4 regions of the Peribacillus sp. B2I2 genome follow, and region 2 is predicted to be linked to each of the others. Evidence: riboswitches for the same ligand, from Rfam matches in the RefSeq annotation. Region 2 holds a riboswitch; each other region holds the start of a gene.

Region 1 (5,249 bases), 1.7 Mb from region 2:
TATTGAATGTTTTCGATAGTGTGTAAATTTCTATCCCTACATCCTTCGCTCCTTCTGCCTGGAGAAAGCTTATCGGTTTTTTTCCGTCGAATCCTATCGCCCCATAAGCGAAATCGTGGACCACGCAAATCGAATGCTCTTTTGCAAAGGAGACGGTTTCATCAAAGAAACTTTCAGTTGCAGAAGCACCTGTGGGATTATTCGGATAGTTCAAAAACATCATTTTGGCTTTATCTAGCACTTCTTTATGTATGTCATTGTATTTCGGAAGAAAATCATTTTCTTCTGTCAAGGGCATCAGTTCGGTCTTTGCCTGTGCTAAAACGACACCGGAAAGATAATCCGGATAGCCGGGGTCTGGAACAAGGATCGTATCACCTGGATTCAATAAACACTGCGGCAGTTCGACAAGACCTGCCTTTCCCCCGAAGAGAATCGCCACTTCACTATTCGGATCCAGCTTGACACCATATTCACGTTCATAAAAGACGGCAGCAGCATCTTTTAAATATTGATGTCCCCGAAACGGCGAATATTTATGATTAATGGTTTTTTCAGCGGCAACCTGCAAACTTTTCACGATATGTTCAGGCGTCGGTTGATCAGGATTTCCCTGGCCTAAATTAATGACATCATGACCCTGCGCCGTAATCGCATTGACTTTTGCGACTAGAGAGGCAAAAAATTGCTTGGGCAGTTTTTGAAGTTGTCTGGATTTTTCGAATTGCAACATTTATACACCTTCTCTGAAATTTCTTGAAATTCTAGTCACAAATGATATATGTTTATCATAGTCTTGTAAAGCATTTTTTACATGTGGGGTTTTAAACGATGAAGTGGAAGATTGCCTGCATTCAAATGGATATTGCCTTCGGGCAACCAGATATCAATTTTCAGGTTGCAGAACAATGGTTGGGAAAAGCAGCAATGTCAAAACCCGATATCGTTATTTTACCAGAGCTTTGGTCAACAGGATACGACTTGACCAGGTTAAATGAGATTGCTGATGAAGAAGCAGAAAAAACGATTGAATGTTTAAAAGATCAGGCAAAGAAACACCAGTTTCACATAATTGGGGGTTCCGTTGCCAAAAAAGCAAGCAAGGGCATCTATAACAACATGATCATCATCAATAAGCATGGAAATCTCATTAAACAATATGATAAGCTTCACTTATTTCAGTTAATGGATGAACATCATTTCCTGCAGCCAGGTGAAAAAGATGGTTAATTTACTCTTGATGAAAAAATATGTGCTGGATTCATTTGTTATGACATCCGTTTTCCTGAATGGCAGCGAGCCCAAGCCCATACCGTTCAAGGCGCCGAAGTTCCGTGCTTCCGTAACTTTATTGAAGTCCAAGGTGCCTGTCAAGAGTTCGTTTGCTTCTCCGGATTCACCAATGATATTCCCCCATGGATCAATAATCAAGGAATATTATTGACATCCGAACCTGAACGGTTAACGGCTACAACATATGATTGGTTCTCGATGGCACGGCTAATCAATAAGGCTCTCCAGTGATCGAGTCTGGGCTTTGGCCATGAACAAAATACCCGTATTCGAAGATAGTCGGCCGGATTATTATTAATTTCCCCATTGACAAACTATTTAAAAAGTTGATATTATTTTCCCGAAGATTAAAATTTCAGAAAACATATACTCTTATCAAGAGCAGGCTGAGGGATAAAGGCCCTATGAAGCCCAGCAACCGACTGTAATACCATTGTGAAATGGGGCGGATTCACCGCCGGATTATAAAATCCACAGAGCACGGTGCTAATTCCACCAGAATTCATTTTCTGGAAGATAAGAGGTCCGAAGCCAAAACTTCTGCCTCTTTCTATATGAAAGAGGCTTTTTTATTCTTATTTTGAATCTGGAGGGAAAAAGAATGACTCAAAACCATTCAAATTTTAAGAGATTGACAAACGAAACAGCTATAACCCTTGCAAAAAAACTTGGGTTGGTCAATGCGGATGCAAGTTTAAACTGTAAAGAAATCGGCGATGGAAATTTAAATTATGTTTTTCATATTACAGACACAGTCACAAACAAAGGAATAATAATCAAACAAGCGGTCCCTTATGCCAAGGTACTTGGTGAAAGCTGGCCACTGACATTGAAAAGGGCAGCCATTGAAGCGAATGCACTGATTCATTTCAGAAGCTATTGCCCCGAATTCGTACCGCAAGTCTATTATTCGGATGAACAGCTTGCCATTACAGTCATGGAAGATTTATCGCACTTGAAAATCGTTAGAAAAGGCTTGATCGATGGCGATCAATATCCATTGCTTTCACAGCATATTGGTGAATATGTAGCGAAGACGGCATTTTATACATCAGATTATCATTTAGAACCATCCGCGAAAAAGGAAGTGGCCCGACATTTCACGAATCCGGAACTCTGCAAAATCACTGAGGTCTTTATTTTCACGGATCCATTTTTTGAGGAACTCCCGGGAGATTTCGAGCTGGAATTGACTGAAGCCGCCAAAAATATTTGGAATGATCAAGAAGTGATACTTGAGGTCGCTAAGCTGAAACAAAGCTTTGAAACCGAGCAGGAAGCCTTGCTTCATGGAGATTTACATACTGGAAGTATTTTTGCAAGTGAAACTGAAACAAAGGTTATTGATCCGGAATTCGCTTTTTATGGGCCCGTTGGTTTTGACCTTGGTCAATACACCGCCAACCTTCTCTTTCAGGCAATTACACGAAATGGCGCTGGAAAGGAAGAGATTTTCTCACACCTTCATGAATTTTGGAATGCCTTTGAAGAAACTTATACCGAATTATGGGAAGGCCAAAATAAAAGCCCATTCCGCAATGTGAAAGGTTATCTGCCTTATTTACTGACAAAATTCAAAAAAGATGCATTCGGTTTTGCCGGCTGTGAACTGATTCGGCGAACCATTGGCCTTTCCCATGTTGCCGATTTAAACGTCATTGAAAATAAAGATACAAGGATCGCTGCCAAAACGGCAACATTGGAAATTGGTGCATTTTTAATTAAAAAACGGGAAGAATTGGATGTTCCAGCTGTCATTGAAGCGTTGAAGCAACGTACACTGCCATCTTATTCAACCCTATAAAAGGAGACCTGCACATGACTACACTAGCACCCTTACCATATTCGGTACAATGGGATGATACCCATATTACATTATTAAATCAACAAGCACTTCCTTCCATAACTGAATTTATTGAACTTCATTCTGTTGATGATGTATATGACAGCATATTGACATTAAAAGTTCGTGGTGCCCCAGCAATTGGACTGACGGCAGCATTTGGTGTTGCACTTGGTGCCAAACAGGAAACAACCGCTGAATTAGGGGAATTCAAGAAAAATGTAACGAGGCATATTGAAAAACTCGCTTCTTCACGGCCAACTGCAGTCAACCTTTTTTGGGCGTTAAGGAGGATGGAGAATACGTTGAAAGCAGCGCAAAGCATTTCAACTGCCAAGGAAGCACTTGTATCGGAGGCCCAAGCCATCTTTGCTGAAGATGAAGAAATGTGCAGGAAAATCGGGGAACATGGTTTATCCTTATTCGCTAAAGGAGATTCCATCCTAACGCATTGCAACGCTGGAGGGATTGCCACAGCCCGTTATGGAACAGCCCTGGCTCCCTTCCACCTGGCTAAAGAAAGGGACTTTCCGCTAAAAGTGTACGCTTGTGAAACCAGGCCTGTCCTGCAAGGGGCGCGTTTGACGGCTTGGGAATTGATGCAAGCGGGGGTTGACGTCACCTTAATTTCTGATAATATGGCCGCCCATACGATTCACCAGAAACGAATAAATGGAATTATAGTCGGGGCCGACAGGATTGCGGCTAATGGAGATACAGCCAATAAAATCGGGACATTGGGATTAGCCATATTAGCCAAGCACTTTGGTATCCCTTTTTATGTGGCGGCTCCATCAAGCACCTTCGACCTCTCTATCCAATCCGGCACATCCATCCCGATCGAAGAACGGCATGAAGCGGAAATCACTTTCATTCAAGGTGTAAGGATTGCCCCGGAAAACGTGAAGACTTTCAATCCAGCCTTTGATGTTACACCGAATCATCTAATTACAGGCATCATTACAGAAAACGGCATCATAACACCGGATTTCATCAAAAACATTCCTGATTTCGTTAAATGATCCAAGTTTTATTGGTGATAAAAAAACGAGAAGGATTTCGTATCCGTCTCGTTTTTTAATGAAGATCAATTATGATTATTCTTTCGAGGTCTATTATGCAATAATCTAAGTGATTCGAATCTATTCATTAATTAAATCCCGTGTTTTCGATAACAAATGATATTAGACATTCTTATTATTTTGAAAAGAACTCCTGAAGTGCTTTCTTATTTTTAGTGTAGTCCATTTCCAAAACGGCTCCAGACTGGGGATATATTTCATCTCTAAAACTTCCTTCCACTGGAATCCTTAAGGTTTCAACGGTTTCCGGTGTATGGAAGACGGCTTTTGGACCCATTTCCATTATCGTTTTCATCCCAATATCTGTATCCAAATACGAGAGCCCTTGTTCTATTATACTAGGAAGCGCTGCCATCCCTTCGAAGGTTGAGATTTGATTTATAAACGCTGTTTTTAATTGAACCATTACTTCTTGTTGACGTTCAACCCTTCCAAAATCACTTTCATCATCATGTCTAAAACGGACATATTTCAATATTTCCTCACCATGTAAAACATTTTTGCCAATGCTTGCTTGAATGCTCATATCATCAATAATTTCTTGATCCACATCCACCGCTACTCCTTCAGGGGCAAGCAAGTCGACCATCTTCACAAATCCCTGAAAGTCAATTACTGCCACATGATCGACCTTGACATCAAAGTTTTCCTGTATCGTTTTCTTGAGCAGTTCCCTTCCGCCATAATAATAAGCGGCATTTATTTTGTTATATCCTGGTTTATACCCAGGGATTTTTACATAACTATCACGCATGATTGAAGCCAGCTTCAGTTTCTCCTGCTCAGGAAAGTATTTTGCCAGTATAATCGCATCTGATCGAGATTTTTCCTCTCCCCTGGTATCAACACCAATAAACAGAAATGTTTTCACGCTTTCCTCGTTCTCTTCTTCGGTTAGTTTTTTTTCCGTACCTGCATTTCCATTTTGTTTGGGTAAAGGAGCATAGGTGCAGCCTGCCAGAATCAAGATCAAAAAATATATGAACAGTACCTTTTCTTTCATTACCTCACCTCATCGGAAATTTACCCAT
Region 2 (5,249 bases):
GTGATTTAACCTACGTCTTAGAAGCGACATCCACCATTCTTCCTTTTATCAAAAAGGGAAATGTCATCATTATCGAATCGACGATAGCGCCAAGAAGCATGGATGATCATATCAAACCGATGATAGAAATGACTGGCCTCACGATCGGTAAAGACATCTTCCTCGTTCATTGCCCGGAACGTGTTTTACCTGGAAGGATTCTTGAAGAGTTAGTTCATAATAATCGTATCGTCGGAGGGATCACGGAAACATGTTCTTATAAAGGGAGCTTAGTTTATGAAACCTTCGTTCAAGGTGAAATCATTCAGACGGATGCGAAAACGGCGGAAATGTCCAAGCTGATGGAAAATACTTTCCGGGATGTCAATATCGCCCTTGCAAACGAGCTGGCGAAAGTCTGCTTCCAGCTGGACATCAATGTCTTGGATGTCATAGGGATGGCAAACAAGCACCCACGTGTCAATATTCACCAACCAGGCCCCTGGAGTCGGGGGACATTGTTTAGCAGTCGATCCGTATTTCGTCGTAGCAAAGGCACCAGAGTATGCGAGAATCATTAAATTGGCCCGTGATACGAACGTATCGATGCCTTATTACATTGTCAATTGCGTAAGAATGATGCTCGAGGGAATCCGTCATCCAAAGGTAGCGGTTTTCGGACTTTCATACAAAGGAAATGTAGATGATATTCGTGAAAGTCCCGCCATTGATGTCGTCAATATCTTGATGGGAATGGAAAATGTGGATGTAGCCTTGCATGATCCGCATGTTCAATCTGGGAAAATGCCAATCGTTTCAGTGGAAGATGCTGTAAAAGGTGCCGACTTGATACTTGTCCTGACCGACCATGATGAATTTAAACGGATGGATTATGATAAGCTATCGGATCTTATGGCCAATAAATTGATTTTGGATACTCGGAATTGCATTGATGCGAACGAAACCGATGTCCCGGTGGCCAACCTGGGCAATATATATCAATACAAAACGATGTCCATGAAAAAAGCCAGGAATAAAGCGATCATCTAAAAACTTGGACAAACATCGATAATGGAATAAGGATAAAGGGGGCGCTGACTATGGACAGTGCCCTTTTTGTGGTTGAAAGTCAAGCTCTGCAACTGGCACGGGGGGGAGCAAAATGAAGAAAGGACCAAGCAAGAGCTTGGTCCTTTTGTGTACAATTTATTAAGCTGTCGGTCCGCCAAGTTCTTCGATTTCACTTGGAACGCTACCGAATTTCTTGAAGTTTGCACGGAATTGAGCTGCAAGAGCTGTTGCTGCTTGTTTATAAGCCGCAGGATCTGCCCAAGTCTTGATTGGTTGAAGCACTTCGTCAGGAACTCCAGGAACATGAAGCGGGATATCCAAACCGAAGATTTCATCTTTGATCGTTTCGATGTTCGCTAATTCACCTTCAAGTGCCGCTTGTACCATCGCACGAGTGTAAGCAAGTTTCATACGGCTTCCGGTTCCGTATGCTCCGCCAGTCCACCCAGTGTTGACAAGGTATACCTTTGCATTGTGCTCGTCAATTTTATCACCAAGCATCTCAGCATAGCGTTGAGCGGGAAGCGGTAAGAACGGTGAACCGAAGCAAGTGGAGAATGTAGCTTCCGGTGAAGTTACCCCTCTTTCAGTACCAGCCAATTTACTAGTGTAACCACTTAGGAAATGGAACATTGCCTGTTCTTTGGAAAGCTTGCTGATTGGAGGCAGAACGCCTGAAGCATCAGCTGTTAAGAAAATGATTGTATTTGGGTGTCCTGCAATACTTGGGTTCACGATGTTATCGATCGCTTGCATTTGGTATGCAGCACGGGTGTTTTCAGTCAATGAACTATCATCATAGTCCGCTTCACGTGTATCCGGATCCACAACTACATTTTCCAATACGGCACCGAAGCGGATCGCATCGAAAATTTGTGGTTCTTTTTCACGTGAAAGGTTGATCGTTTTCGCATAGCAGCCACCTTCGATGTTGAATACGCCGTTAGAAGACCAGCCGTGCTCGTCATCGCCAATCAGTTTACGGCTAGTGTCTGCGGATAAAGTTGTTTTACCTGTTCCAGACAGTCCGAAGAATAAAGCGACGTCTCCTTCACGTCCTACGTTAGCAGAGCAATGCATTGGAAGGATTCCAGCCTCTGGAAGTAAGTAGTTCATGATCGAGAAGATCGATTTTTTCATTTCTCCTGCATATTCCGTTCCGCCGATCAGGATGGTACGGCGTTCAAATGAAACGATGATGAAAGTTTCGGATGAAGTCCCGTCCACTTCTGGGTCTGCTTTGAAATTAGGTGCCGAAAGAATTGTGAATTCAGCTTCGTGACCTCTTAATTCCTCTTCGTTCGGACGGATGAACAAAGTATGGGCAAAAAGATTATGCCAAGCATATTCATTAACAACTCGGATGGGAAGACGTGATGATTCGTCTGCACCAGCGAAACCTTTGAAAACGAAAATCTCTTCTTTTGCTTTTAGGTAGTCAACTACTTTATTATATAGTTTATTGAAAACATCTTCAGAAATTGGCTGGTTCACTGAACCCCAATCGACTTTATCCTTAACGGATGCTTCTTCCACGATATATTTATCTTTAGGTGAACGACCAGTATACTTGCCGGTTTCAGCTTTTACTGCACCAGTTGATGTTAGTACGCCTTCATTTCTGCTTAATACTTTTTCGACCAATTGAGGAACTGAAAGTTGAGTTTGAACATTGTTTCCTGTTAATAACTGGTGTAACTCATTAGAAACATCTACAGAATTCATATATGAGGTACCTTCCTTTGTTTAAGTTTTTATATTACAATTAGTATAACACATTCATTTAAATAGTCTATACTATTTCTTTTAATTTGTGATTATTTTCAACTGGTTTCGTTAATCATTTTTCATTATTAAGGCGCAGGAACCGAGTCAATACAATTGCATATACTTACATGGAGTGAAAATTTTATTTTAAATAGGAAGTAATTAAGCAACATATTTCTAATTGGCCATTCCTGTTAGTATGCTTTATTTTCTATTATTAATGGCAATTTTCAACATTTCTATTCGCCTTCTGCCTTGGAAACCCTTTGAAGACGCTGAAACAACCCGTTTTTTCAAGTGGGCGGATATGTTCTTTTTAGAAAAACATTGACAAGTTCCAACCTGATACGATATTATCTTAAATTGTACGGATTCTCTTATCCCGAGTTGGTGGAGGGACAGGCCCTTTGAAACCCAGCAACCTGCCATATTGAACTTGACTCCAAGATCGATCGCCGAAAATAAAGCGATGGTTCTTCAAGGAATAGTGGTGATGGTGCTAACCTGAGCAAGGTAAAAAACCCTTGAACGATAAGAGTGAAAGGATAGAAGACAGAATTTTAAACCTTTCCTCATTTGCCAGGGAAGGTTTTTGTGTATTTATAAGTAATTCTGTGTCTATAGTTGAAACTAATGAGGGAAACGAGTTCCGTAAAAAATCAGGCTTATGCCTACAACATACTAACTTCCAAGGAGGAAATATGATGTCAAAGAAACGTCTATTTACTTCTGAATCTGTTACAGAGGGCCATCCGGACAAAATTTGTGATCAGATTTCAGATTCCATTTTAGATGCTATCCTTGCTAAGGATGCAAATGCACGTGTTGCGTGTGAAACAAGTGTAACAACAGGTCTTGTGCTTGTTGCTGGTGAAATTACAACATCCGCTTACGTGGATATTCCGCGTATCGTTCGTGATACCATTGCAGGAATTGGCTACACACGTGCGAAATATGGTTTCGATGCTGAAACTTGTGCTGTATTGAGTTCCATTGATGAGCAGTCTGCTGATATCGCAGCTGGCGTCGATAAAGCATTGGAAGCTCGTGAAGGAAACATGTCAGAGGAAGAAATCGATGCAATCGGTGCAGGGGACCAAGGTCTTATGTTCGGATTTGCTTGTAATGAAACAGAAGAGCTTATGCCACTTCCGATTTCCTTGGCACATAAACTTTCATTCCGCTTGGCTAAAGTTCGTAAAGATGAAACTCTTGCTTACTTACGCCCTGATGGTAAAACACAGGTAACTGTGGAGTATGATGAGAATAACCGTCCTGTACGTGTAGATACGATCGTTATCTCTACACAGCATGATGCAGAAATTACGCTTGAACAAATTCAAGCCGATATAAAAGAACATGTGATTAAAGCAGTTGTTCCAGCTGAATTGATCGATGCTCAAACTAAGTACTTCATCAACCCGACCGGCCGTTTCGTAATTGGCGGACCTCAAGGGGATGCTGGTCTTACTGGACGTAAAATCATCGTTGATACGTACGGCGGATACGCTCGTCACGGCGGTGGTGCATTCTCTGGTAAGGATGCTACTAAAGTTGACCGTTCTGCGGCATATGCAGCGCGTTACGTTGCGAAAAACATCGTTGCCGCTGGCCTTGCTGACAAAGCGGAAGTTCAATTGGCATACGCAATTGGTGTGGCAGAGCCTGTATCGATCTCGATTGATACATTCGGAACTGGTACAGTTAGCGAAGAAGTCCTAGTTGACCTAGTTCGTGCAAACTTCGACCTTCGTCCAGCTGGTATCATCAAAATGCTTGATCTTCGTCGCCCAATCTACAAACAAACAGCTGCATACGGACATTTTGGCCGTACAGATGTCGATCTTCCATGGGAACGCACGGATAAAGCAGAAACATTAAAAGCACAAGCATAATCCATAAAAAAAGGTGTCCCGCAACAGCGGGGCACCTTTTTTTATGGATTAATTTTGCCTTCAGGGGGAATAATTCAAGAAATCGATAGTTACTCGTGAGTTTGGAGCTTTCTCGTGGATTGGAGCAAATACTCGCGTGTTATGTGCGTTTACTCGTGGATTGGAGCAAATACTCGCGTGTTATGTGCGTTTACTCGTGAATTGGAGCAATTACTCGCGAGTTATGGTCGTATACTCGTGAATTAGGAGCAAATACTCGCGAGTTAGGAATGTTTACTCGTGAATTGGAGCAAATACTCGCGAGTTAGGAACGTTTACTCGTGAGTTAGGAGCAAATACTCGTGAGTTAGGAGCATTTACTCGTGAAATTGGAGCAAATACTCGTGAGTTATGTGCTTTTACTCGTGAGTTAGGAGCAAATACTCGTGAATTGGAGCAAATACTCGTGAAATGGGAGCAAATGCACGCCAGTTATGTGCGTTTACTCGTGGATTGGAGCATATACTCGCGAATTTAGCAAATACTCGTGAGTTAGGA
Region 3 (5,249 bases), 1.8 Mb from region 2:
CATTCCCCGAGAACGATTGGGGAGAGGCGGAGTACACCATGTTGCCTTCCGGGTGGATAATGAAGTAGAACTGAGAAAATGGATAGAGAAAATTAGTGAATCGAAATTCGTGAACTCGGGATATGTGGACCGCTTTTATTTTCGTTCACTATATTTTAGGGAGCCGAATGGCATATTATTTGAACTAGCGACTGATGGACCTGGTTTTGCAGTGGATGAAGCAGAGGAGCACCTAGGTGAGAACCTCGCACTGCCACCATTTTTAGAATCGAAAAGAAAAGATATTGAATCGAATTTAAAACCCCTGAATACTAAATCAACAAATTAATCAAAGGGAAAGGAAGTAATCGGCATGCGAAAGCAAAATGCAGGAATACATCATATAACCGCAATTGTAGGCAATCCTCAAGAGAATGTGGATTTTTATGCTGGAGTATTAGGAATGCGTATGGTGAAGAAAACCGTTAATTTTGATGATCCAGGCACCTATCACTTATATTTCGGAGATGAATCAGGTTCACCGGGTACTATCATCACTTTCTTTCCTTGGCCTGGGGCATACCGAGGGACAATTGGCTCTGGACAAGTGGGGATTACGACATATGCCATTCCGGAAGGTTCAATGGGCTTCTGGGAAATGCGTTTGGGTAAATTTAATATAGACTTTGAAAAGTCATCACGTTTCGGTGAGGAATATCTGAAATTCCAAGACCCACATGGTTTACAACTTGAACTGGTTGAGCGTAAAGAAGGTAAAAATAGCGAGTGGTCATTCGGCGGTGTACCAGCTGATAAGGCGGTCAAGGGATTCGGCGGTGCTGTATTATTTACGTCAAAACCGATCAAAACGATGGAAATATTAGAGGAAGTGATGGGCCTTCAAAAGATCGGGGAAGAGGACGATTTCATCCGCTTCAAATCCACATCGGACATCGGAAATTTAATAGATGTTAAAAAAAACGTTTTGCCAAATGGGAAAATCGGAGTAGGAACTGTCCATCATCTGGCATGGCGTGCAAGCGATAATGAAGATCATAAAGAATGGAGAGAACATATCAGTAACAATGGCTATGGCGTGACCCCATTTACAGACCGTCAATACTTCGATGCCATTTATTTCCGGGAAGATGGAGGCATACTCTTTGAAGTTGCCACAGATCCACCTGGCTTTGCTCATGATGAGACGAAGGAAACGATGGGTAGTAAATTGATGCTGCCGCCATGGCTGGAAGAAAAAAGGGGAATCATGGAGAAAACGTTACTGCCGGCAGTGCCGAGAGTACTAGAGGAGGATAAATGATGAAGCATATTTTTCAAAAAGGAAGTAATCCAGAAGCTCCGTTACTTTTGCTTTTACATGGTACTGGAGGAACGGAAACAGATCTCTTGCCATTATCGGAAATGGTTTCACCGGGTTCATCCGTATTGAGCGTACGGGGAAATGTACTTGAAAACGGAATGCCTCGTTTTTTCCGCCGGTTAGCTGAAGGGGTTTTTGATGAAGAAGATTTGATTTTCCGTACGAATGAGCTTAATGACTTCTTGGAACTAGCGTCCGGACAATATGACTTCGACCGTGACAGAGTGGTAGCATTAGGTTATTCTAATGGTGCAAATATAGCGGCAAGTTTGATGTTCCATTTCGAAGGGGCACTACAAGGAGCGATTCTTCATCATCCAATGGTGCCTAGACGCGGGATTGCTATGCCGTCACTCTCAGAAATACCTGTATTTATTGCTGCAGGTAAAAACGATCCGATTTGCCCGGCAGAAGAAACGGATGAACTTAATCAACTTTTATTGCAAGCTGGTGCTTCGGTGGAAGTTCACTGGGAAAATTACGGTCATCAGTTAACACGTTCAGAGGTCGAGGCAGCAGGTTCATGGTTTCATAAGAACTTTATATAAGAATGAAAGAGGGAATGAAGATGATTTCAGTAAATCCTGAAAGTCTGACTGAACGGGAAAATTATAAGTTTTTGACTGGAAGCATTATACCGAGACCCATAGCTCTGGTTACGACACAATCCGAAACCGGTACCATCAATATAGCGCCGTTCAGCTTTTTTAACATAGTCAGTTCCAATCCTCCGATGATTTCCATTTCTGTTCAACGGAAAGAAGGAGTTTCAAAGGACACTGCCCGAAATGCAATTCAATCAGGGGAATTCGTTGTTCATATCACTGATGAAAACAATGTTGCTGATGCAAATCGAACGGCCAAGGAACTCCCATCGGATGAAAGTGAATTGGGCCTGACCAATTTCACGACGGCTGTTAGTGATAAGGTATCCGTACCAGGATTGCAAGAAGCGAAGGTACGCTTTGAATGTAGATTAGAGCATGCGATTCCATTGGGAGGTTCCCTAGATAAACCTGGTTGTGATTTATTGATAGGGAAAATAGTCTGCTATCATATAGAGCAAGATATTTACCATAATGGCCGAATTGACCAGAATGGGCTTAAACCTGTAGCAAGATTAGCGGGTCATACTTATACAAAACTAGGGGAATTATTTGAAATGGAACGACCTTAAGTGATAAGAAAGAAAAAAAGGCGTCATCTTTTAAGATGTCGTCATTTTTTTATATCAAAATTATTCCCGGTTAGCATTATCTGCAATTCTAATACGGTGAGCGACTGTACCAAAACAAGCAATCATGCCGGAGGTGACAAAATCGTCTGAATGTAAAGGGAATTCTTTATATTCCAAAACAAAACTTGACAATTTTTTCATAGATTGATAAAGTTATAAAAAATTAATTTCTTATCCAGAGAGGTGGAGGGACTGGCCCTATGAAACCTCAGCAACAGGTCCGCTAAGACACTGTGCTAATTCCAGGGGGTGAAACCTTGATAGATAAGACCGTACGTTTCGTTTTTATTTGTCAGTAGCGCACTCTTTTTAGAGTGCGTTTTCGTTTTTTCTGGATGCAGGATAAAGGAGAGTATGAATGGAGAACAAAAGGAAACAAGAATTTCAAAGGGAAATGAAAACACGGCATTTAATCATGCTATCGCTTGGCGGGGTGATTGGAACAGGTTTGTTCTTAAGTTCGGGTTATACGATTCAGCAGGCTGGCCCGTTTGGCACCATCCTTTCGTATCTGATTGGAGCATTAGTGGTTTATCTAGTCATGCTATGTCTAGGTGAACTGGCAGTACATATGCCCGAGACAGGTGCGTTTCATAGCTACGCAGCCAAATACATCGGACCAGGGACAGGGTTTACAGTAGCCTGGTTATATTGGCTAACCTGGACTGTTGCACTAGGTTCGGAATTCACGGCTGCAGGATTGTTGATGCAGCGATGGTTTCCATCAATCAATGTCTGGATATGGAGTGCTCTATTTGCCATATTGGTTTTGGCATTAAATGCTTGGACCGTTAAGTTTTTCGCTGAATCCGAATTTTGGTTTGCGTCTATAAAGGTAATTGCGATTGTGATATTTATTATTTTGGGAGCAGCGACAATGGTAGGTTTTATTCCAATGACTAACTCACAATCAGCACCGCTATTTTCCAATTTTACAAGTGCAGGTTTATTTCCGAATGGTGCTTTTGCCATTATAATGACGATGCTTGCGGTGAATTTCGCATTTTCTGGAACTGAATTAATCGGAATTGCAGCTGGAGAAACTGTGAATCCAGAAAAAACGATACCAAAGGCAATCCGCATGACATTATGGAGATTGATCATCTTTTTTGTAGGAACCATCGTTGTATTATCCGCATTATTGCCTGTTTCGGATGCAAGTGTATTAGAGAGCCCCTTTGTTGCAGTACTTGAACGAATTGGAGTGCCATATGCAGCGGATATCATGAACTTTGTTATTTTAACTGCCATTTTGTCTGCTGCAAACTCAGGTCTATATGCCTCTTCCAGAATGCTTTGGTCCCTTGCAGATAAGAAAACGATATCACCTATATTTGCAAAATTAACAAAAAGAGGTGTTCCGATAAATGCAGTCATTTTCAGTATGTTGGGTGGTGGTTTAGCCTTGTTTTCGAGTATTATTGCACCGGATACGGTGTATATCGTCCTTGTATCCATTTCGGGTCTAGCGGTGGTTGTAGTTTGGATGAGTATTAGCGCTTCACAGTTCCTATTCCGAAGACGTTTTATAAAAGAAGGAAATTCAGTAAATGATTTGGCTTATCGTACACCATTATATCCGTTCGTACCAATCGTTTCTTTCATGCTCTGTCTTGCTTCTTGTATAGGAATTGCCTTTGACCCTACACAACGGATAGCACTTTATTGTGGTATTCCATTTATTTTGTTTTGCTATGGAACTTATTATATTACACAATCTTCAAAGAAAAGAGGAGTAAAATCATGAAGAATAAAATAAACCCAATTGACGCTATTTTACGAGATCATTCAGTCATGATTCTGGACGGAGCTCTAGCTACAGAGCTTGAGCGGTATGGATGTGATTTGGACGATCCCCTGTGGTCTGCACGAGTATTACTTGAAAATCCAGAAGTGATTTATAAGGTTCACTCTGCTTATTTTCGTGCTGGAGCGGACTGTGCGATAACTGCAAGCTACCAAGCCACCGTTGAAGGTTTCTCCCTGCGTGGGATACAAGAAAAAGAGGCCATGGAGTTAATTCGGAAAACGGTGTTACTCGCAAGGAAAGCAAGGGATGATTATTGGAAGGATGAAACGCAAACAAATAGACCCAAGCCATTGGTTGCTGCATCAGTTGGACCTTATGGGGCCTACCTTGCAGATGGTTCAGAATATGTAGGAAACTATGGTGTTTCAGATGAAACCTTAGTAGAATTTCATCGCCCAAGAATATCAGCTTTGATTGAAGCAGGTGCTGATCTCTTAGCATTTGAAACGATTCCATCCCTTCAAGAAGCAAAAGTATTGGATTCATTATTGAAAGATTATCCAGAAGTGTATGCTTGGCTATCCTTTTCCTTGAAAAATGAGAAAGCGATAAGTGACGGTACATTGCTGGAGGAGTGTACGAGGTTGTTTGAGGAAAATGAGCAAATTGCAGCGATTGGCATTAACTGTGCACCAGTATCAGTTGTCACGGAAGCTATCAATGTGTTGAGTGCAAACACGAAAAAACCAATTATTGTTTATCCGAATTCTGGTGAAACTTATAATCCGGATACCAAAACATGGCATGGTCAAGAATCTTGTAACAAGTTCGACCTGAAATCCGAAGAATGGCACCATGCAGGGGCACGTTTGATTGGAGGTTGCTGCAGAACGGCACCTCAT
Region 4 (5,249 bases), on a different contig from region 2:
CTTCGTCATGTTCTTTAATAACGTCTGATAACATTTCCATAAATTCTGCATCTACACCTTTAGGTAATTTCACATTTTTATTTTTCCTTAAAATGATTTCTTCACCCTTGAACTCAACCTCTAATTCGTCTCCAAAAGCTAAATTTGCAGTTTTCAACATTTCAACTGGAAACGTAATACCCAAGCTATTTCCGACTTTAGTTAATTTCCTAATAGCCATTATTCGTTCCTCCTTCAAATGAAGTTCTAATTGTTATTACTATTATAACATTTGTTTTTATTGTTTATACTACTTTTATCTTAAATCTGTTATTTTTAGCCTGCGATCATTCGATCATCCATTTCTTTACTCCTTTTTTTATTTTTTCGTCTTATTCTATAAAAAACGTTCGTGAAAATGGTTGTAAAACCACGAACGTCCGTAAATCCCTCTCCATCTTTAACAAACGTTAAAATAGGGGATTTTATTTTTTAAAAAACCGTTCGTAAAAGTGTACTTTTATGAACGGTAGCAACAATGCTATACCTCCCATTTCGGAAATTTTATACACTAAGAGAATTCCAACCTAAAAAGTCCATCTCCTCTACGTTAAGGAATCGACTTAATTTCCTTCTTTTTAATGAACTAACGCACCTGTTAGCCATCCATGCAGCACCTTTTTAGAGTAATAGTATCAGTATGTTCATGATTAAGAGATTAATTGTAATTATAATGGATTTTTGCATCAGAACCTAATAAACGGGTTTCTAGTATATAGACATAGAAAAACCCCGAATAAGGGACCTTTTTCGAAGTCTCCATTATTTGGGGTATAGTTCATGAAAGGGTGATTTTTTATTTAGATACAGGTATGACTGCACCTTTATATTTTTCAGTAATGAAGTCTTGTATTTCTTTAGAGTGAAGTACTTCAACTAACGCTTTTACTGTCTCTTTATTTTCATCACCCTTACGTACAGTGATAATGTTTCCATATGGATTATCTTCACCCGATTCAACAGCGATTGGGTCTTTAAGCGGATCTAGCCCTGCATCTAACGCATAGTTAGCATTAATAACAACCGCATCACCTTCGTTGTTATTATAAATTTGAGGTAATAGGCCACCTTCTATATCTGCATTAAAAGTTAAGTTTTTAGGATTTTCTACAATATCATTAATAGTAGCTTCTGTTTTATTGAGGCCTTCTTTTAGCTTAATAACGCCTTCTTTTTCAAAAATAGATAGAATACGACCTTGTTCAGCTACAGCATTACGCATAATAACTGTACCGTTTTTTGGAAGATCTTTTAAGCTATCATACTTTTTAGAGTAAATACCGATTGGCTCAATATGAATAGCACCCGCATTTACAAAGTCATAGTCTGGATTTTCTTTTAACACTGATTTAAGATATGGAACGTGTTGGAAATAATTCGCATCAATCTCTTCATCAGCTAACGCTGTGTTCGGTATAATATAATCTTGGAATGTTTTAATTTCTAAATCAATTCCCTTTTCCTTTAATAATGGCTTTGCCTCTTCTAAAATTTCAGCATGCGGAATGTTTGATGCACCCACAAGGATTTTCTTTTCTTTGTCTGAAGAATCCGATCCGCCGTTAGATGTACCACAAGCTGCTAAACCTAATAATAAAGCTGAGGAAACTGCTAAAGTTGATATCCATTTTTTCATAATTCATTTCTCCCTTATTGTCTATCTATTTTTGATGTAAAAAATATATCACCTATAAATTGTATGATAAAAACAATGAATAAAATTAATACAGTTGCTACCAATGTAACATCATTATTATTGCGCTGAAAACTTTCAAGATATAACAAATTACCTAAACCATCTGCACCAATTACCCCAGCAATAGCTGTATAACCAACTAGAGCAATTGTTGTAACTGTAAGACCTGAAATTAATGGTGGCAGCAGAGCCCTTATTATGTTAGTTTGTCCGAAGTTATTATACAGGGGAAAGGAAAGTTTTTTTTCTCAAAAAAACCTTTCTACACATGAGTAGAAAGGTTGGTTAAACAATCCTTTCTCTCATCTTCCAAAGCACATTGCTTTGCAGGAATTGGCACCATTTCAGTTAATTAACTGACGGTTGCCGGGCTTCACAGGGCACAGTCCCTCCACCTCTCTTGATAAGAGTCAAACATTATATTCAATTAAAAGTAAGATTTTTAAATTCAGGTGAATATAGTACGAGAGTGATTCTATCATGACCAAATGGTAGTGTCAATAAAAAATTGTTTAATTAATTTGAATTGATGGATGATTGCATTAAATGCTTTACTCCGTACCCTTTGCGATTGCTTGTCCCTGCTCCTCAATTAAATCATCGATATGCTCGAATCCAACGTTTAAGCGTATAAGAAAGATCAACTCTAGGGATTGATCAAAAGGTCCTCCTGAACCCCCATATTAGCGTAAATAAAAAGAATCCATTTTGAAAAAAGATGTTCAAAATGGAATCTTTTCTAGTGATTTAGTATACAGTTTTTATAAAATTGATTATTTTTAGTGATCCCTAATCAACTAACGCACCCGTTAGTTCATTAAGAAAAGCGATTCTTATTAAAGAATCGCTCCCTATAATGGAATAAGATCGAGCTTCTATTAGCTGGTTACTTAAAGAAGAAAAGTGCGTTTCCGTTGTTTCAGAAACACCCCCGTTAATTTAAGTACAACACTTCACAATATCGGCCCAATTAATAAAAAATATCATTTTATTATTTCACTCAGGTTTCTCCCCGAATTTTTTGCCGAAATTCTCCATCATATCAAGTATTGGGATAAATTCACGCCCTTTAGTTGTTAATGAATATTCAACACGTGGAGGTACCTCAGGAAAAACCTCTCGTTTAATTAATCCATCTGTTTCTAATTCTCTCAACTGTTTTGTAAGAGAACCTTGTGAAATGTCCCATAAAAAAGCTTTAATTTCGCTATAACGACGTTCTTTTGTTTTTAAAAACCAAAGAATAAGATACTTCCAGCGTCCTGAAAGCATATTTTGGGTATACGCAATACCATAAACGTCTCTTTGCTCCTTAATAAACTCTTTTTCAAATCCATCCTTGCATATTCTAGCCATACTTACATCCCTTTTCTTCTATAAAGTACAAAAAAGTGTACTATATCATTTTTTATTGCCTACTTCAAAAGTAAGAGTAATGAGTTTATTATATCTAATATATTATTTATAACCAAAACACACAATTACCTCTCAATTACCTTAATGCTTGCAAAAAAAGGAATGTAGACGATTTCGCGTTGAGGCAATTGGAAAATTCCATAGCTGATATTGAATCATAATCGAACAAAATTATATTTAGGAGGAACAATAATGAGATTTGGAATTATAGGTGCAGGACCAATAGGGACAATTATTTCTAAAAAATTAGTTAAGAATGGACATGATGTCAAAATTGCAGATGCTCGAGGAATTGAACGTTTAGAAGGAAAAGAGATTGCTGGAACACCTGTGAGTGTAGAAGATGTAATAACAAATATTGATGTTCTTATAATATCTATCCCTTTTCATGTAATGCCAAGCATTCGCAACATTGTAGATAAAGCTGGAGAGGAAGTAATCGCTGTAGACACTTCAAATTATTATCCTTTTAGAGACAATAAAATTGAAGAAATTGAGAACGGGATGGTTGAAAGTGTTTGGGTTTCAAATCAATTAGGTAGACCTATCATTAAAGCTTTCAACAATCAATTAGCTTATACTTTAGAAAATAAAGGAACCCCCGAAGGTACTAGTGGTCGCATTGCCATGGCTATTGCTGGTAATGACCTATCACAAAAACAAATAATCATGGACGTAGTAAACGAGCTAGGCTTCGACGCAGTAGATAGTGGTTCTTTAAGTGATTCGTGGAGACAACAGCCAGGAACTCCTGCATACTGCACAGAACTAACAAAAGAGGAACTAACGGAAGCATTGAAAAAGGCAAATAAAGAAAAAGCCCCATTCCTACGGGATAAGGCAATAGAGAAATTTTCAGCTGGATTTTCACATAAAGATATTGTGAATCTAAACAGAGAAACATATAATTCATAATTTAGGAAACCCATATTGATCATTGCTCTGGTATTTAATTTTAAATTGAATAGAAGACATAGGAAATTTGGAACCAAAAATAGTGATCAAAATAACCTTGATCACTATTTTTGCATATTTTAAATCTTTTACAGTAAACTCTGTTCATCCACCTTGGATGTAACACTTTAAAAATATTTAGACGTTGTTAACAATTTTCATCGCCGTAAAAAAACTGTATTGTTGTTACACTAAACTGACCCCTTAGTTCCATAAGATAAAGCTGTCTTTAAGACAGCTGCGTTCTTCAGCTAACGCACCCGTTAGTTTATTAAGGTCAATCGAGAAATTGCCTCAAAATCTAGAGAGTTGGTAACTTCTTCTTTAGAAGCTGGTAAAATTTACTCAATTAAAGAAAAAGGAGGTAATCACTTGAAACGAAATTGATTTATTACCTTCTTAGCCGTTCATACGGTTTACTACTTTCCTCTTCCGAATGTTTCCTTAGCTACTTCTAATGCTGATGCGGATCGCGGCCATCCAACGTAAAAACTTAAATGAGTAATAGTCTCTATAAGTTCCTCCTCTGTTAGACCGTTTTGTTTCGCAAGTTCTAAATGATATGGAAGCTGATTTAGGTTTTCTCCAGTTACTAGCGCTGTAACAGTAATTAGGCTTCGGTCTCTTAAATTTAAATTATCTCGTCTCCATAAATCTCCGAAAAGTATGTCTTCAGAGTATCTAACAAAATCTGGTGCAAAATGCCCTAATGAATTTCTTACAGTAGGAGTAATGGGTTTGTTCATATCTCTTGCTCCTCTCGATTATTAAGTATGATATTAAAACACTAAATCATTTGAGCAATTCCGTCTCCAAATGACCAGTTTTCAAGATTTGTTTCCGATAGAATTATAAATACATTTTCTTTAACTACATTACAATTATTGTGCAATTTGTTAGCAATACTCTTATACAGTAATTCTTTTTGCTGTTTAGATCTGCCTGGACCGCATGTGATTAAGATGTAAAGCAGTTGGTTTGTTCTTTTACTACTAATAAGATAATTCGGATCAAAATAAAACTCATCCACCTTATGCGACTGGAAAATTTGAAAATAATCCTTTTTGGGTACATGAAATTCTTCAATAAGTGCGGCCATAACATTTCTACTGATTAGCTGTAAATCTTTGTGATTATATTCATT

What was found. A riboswitch is a leader RNA that binds a small molecule or an ion and turns the genes downstream of it on or off. The one in region 2 is predicted to bind S-adenosylmethionine.
Region 1: it holds a riboswitch for S-adenosylmethionine, as region 2 does, so the genes downstream of both, mtnK (S-methyl-5-thioribose kinase) here and metK (methionine adenosyltransferase) in region 2, are expected to answer to the same signal.
Region 3: it holds a riboswitch for S-adenosylmethionine, as region 2 does, so the genes downstream of both, mmuP (S-methylmethionine permease) here and metK (methionine adenosyltransferase) in region 2, are expected to answer to the same signal.
Region 4: it holds a riboswitch for S-adenosylmethionine, as region 2 does, so the genes downstream of both, ABIE66_RS28485 (ABC transporter permease subunit) here and metK (methionine adenosyltransferase) in region 2, are expected to answer to the same signal.

The regions. Positions count from the first base shown of each region.
Region 1 is NZ_JBGCCB010000001.1:3,185,605-3,190,853, forward strand. Features, by position in the region: gene ABIE66_RS15680 (pyridoxal phosphate-dependent aminotransferase) at 1-733, opposite strand, end outside; gene ABIE66_RS15685 (nitrilase-related carbon-nitrogen hydrolase) at 832-1,230, shown strand; gene ABIE66_RS15690 (hypothetical protein) at 1,183-1,431, opposite strand; SAM riboswitch class I at 1,663-1,816, shown strand; gene mtnK (S-methyl-5-thioribose kinase) at 1,895-3,097, shown strand; gene mtnA (S-methyl-5-thioribose-1-phosphate isomerase) at 3,112-4,158, shown strand; gene ABIE66_RS15705 (LCP family protein) at 4,334-5,221, opposite strand.
Region 2 is NZ_JBGCCB010000001.1:4,909,406-4,914,654, reverse strand. Features, by position in the region: partial or broken gene ABIE66_RS24400 (nucleotide sugar dehydrogenase) at 1-1,029, shown strand, start outside; gene pckA (phosphoenolpyruvate carboxykinase (ATP)) at 1,189-2,775, opposite strand; SAM riboswitch class I at 3,192-3,355, shown strand; gene metK (methionine adenosyltransferase) at 3,519-4,712, shown strand; gene ABIE66_RS24385 (hypothetical protein) at 4,827-4,958, shown strand; gene ABIE66_RS24380 (hypothetical protein) at 5,163-5,249, shown strand, end outside.
Region 3 is NZ_JBGCCB010000001.1:3,076,389-3,081,637, reverse strand. Features, by position in the region: gene ABIE66_RS15145 (ring-cleaving dioxygenase) at 1-328, shown strand, start outside; gene ABIE66_RS15140 (ring-cleaving dioxygenase) at 353-1,300, shown strand; gene ABIE66_RS15135 (alpha/beta hydrolase) at 1,300-1,908, shown strand; gene ABIE66_RS15130 (flavin reductase family protein) at 1,929-2,537, shown strand; gene ABIE66_RS15125 (hypothetical protein) at 2,598-2,738, opposite strand; SAM riboswitch class I at 2,766-2,868, shown strand; gene mmuP (S-methylmethionine permease) at 2,956-4,344, shown strand; gene mmuM (homocysteine S-methyltransferase) at 4,341-5,249, shown strand, end outside.
Region 4 is NZ_JBGCCB010000002.1:104,009-109,257, forward strand. Features, by position in the region: gene ABIE66_RS28475 (AbrB/MazE/SpoVT family DNA-binding domain-containing protein) at 1-220, opposite strand, end outside; gene ABIE66_RS28480 (MetQ/NlpA family ABC transporter substrate-binding protein) at 836-1,675, opposite strand; partial or broken gene ABIE66_RS28485 (ABC transporter permease subunit) at 1,690-1,935, opposite strand; SAM riboswitch class I at 2,035-2,145, opposite strand; gene ABIE66_RS28490 (winged helix-turn-helix transcriptional regulator) at 2,732-3,091, opposite strand; gene ABIE66_RS28495 (NADPH-dependent F420 reductase) at 3,344-4,066, shown strand; gene ABIE66_RS28500 (carboxymuconolactone decarboxylase family protein) at 4,525-4,851, opposite strand; gene ABIE66_RS28505 (tautomerase family protein) at 4,893-5,249, opposite strand, start outside.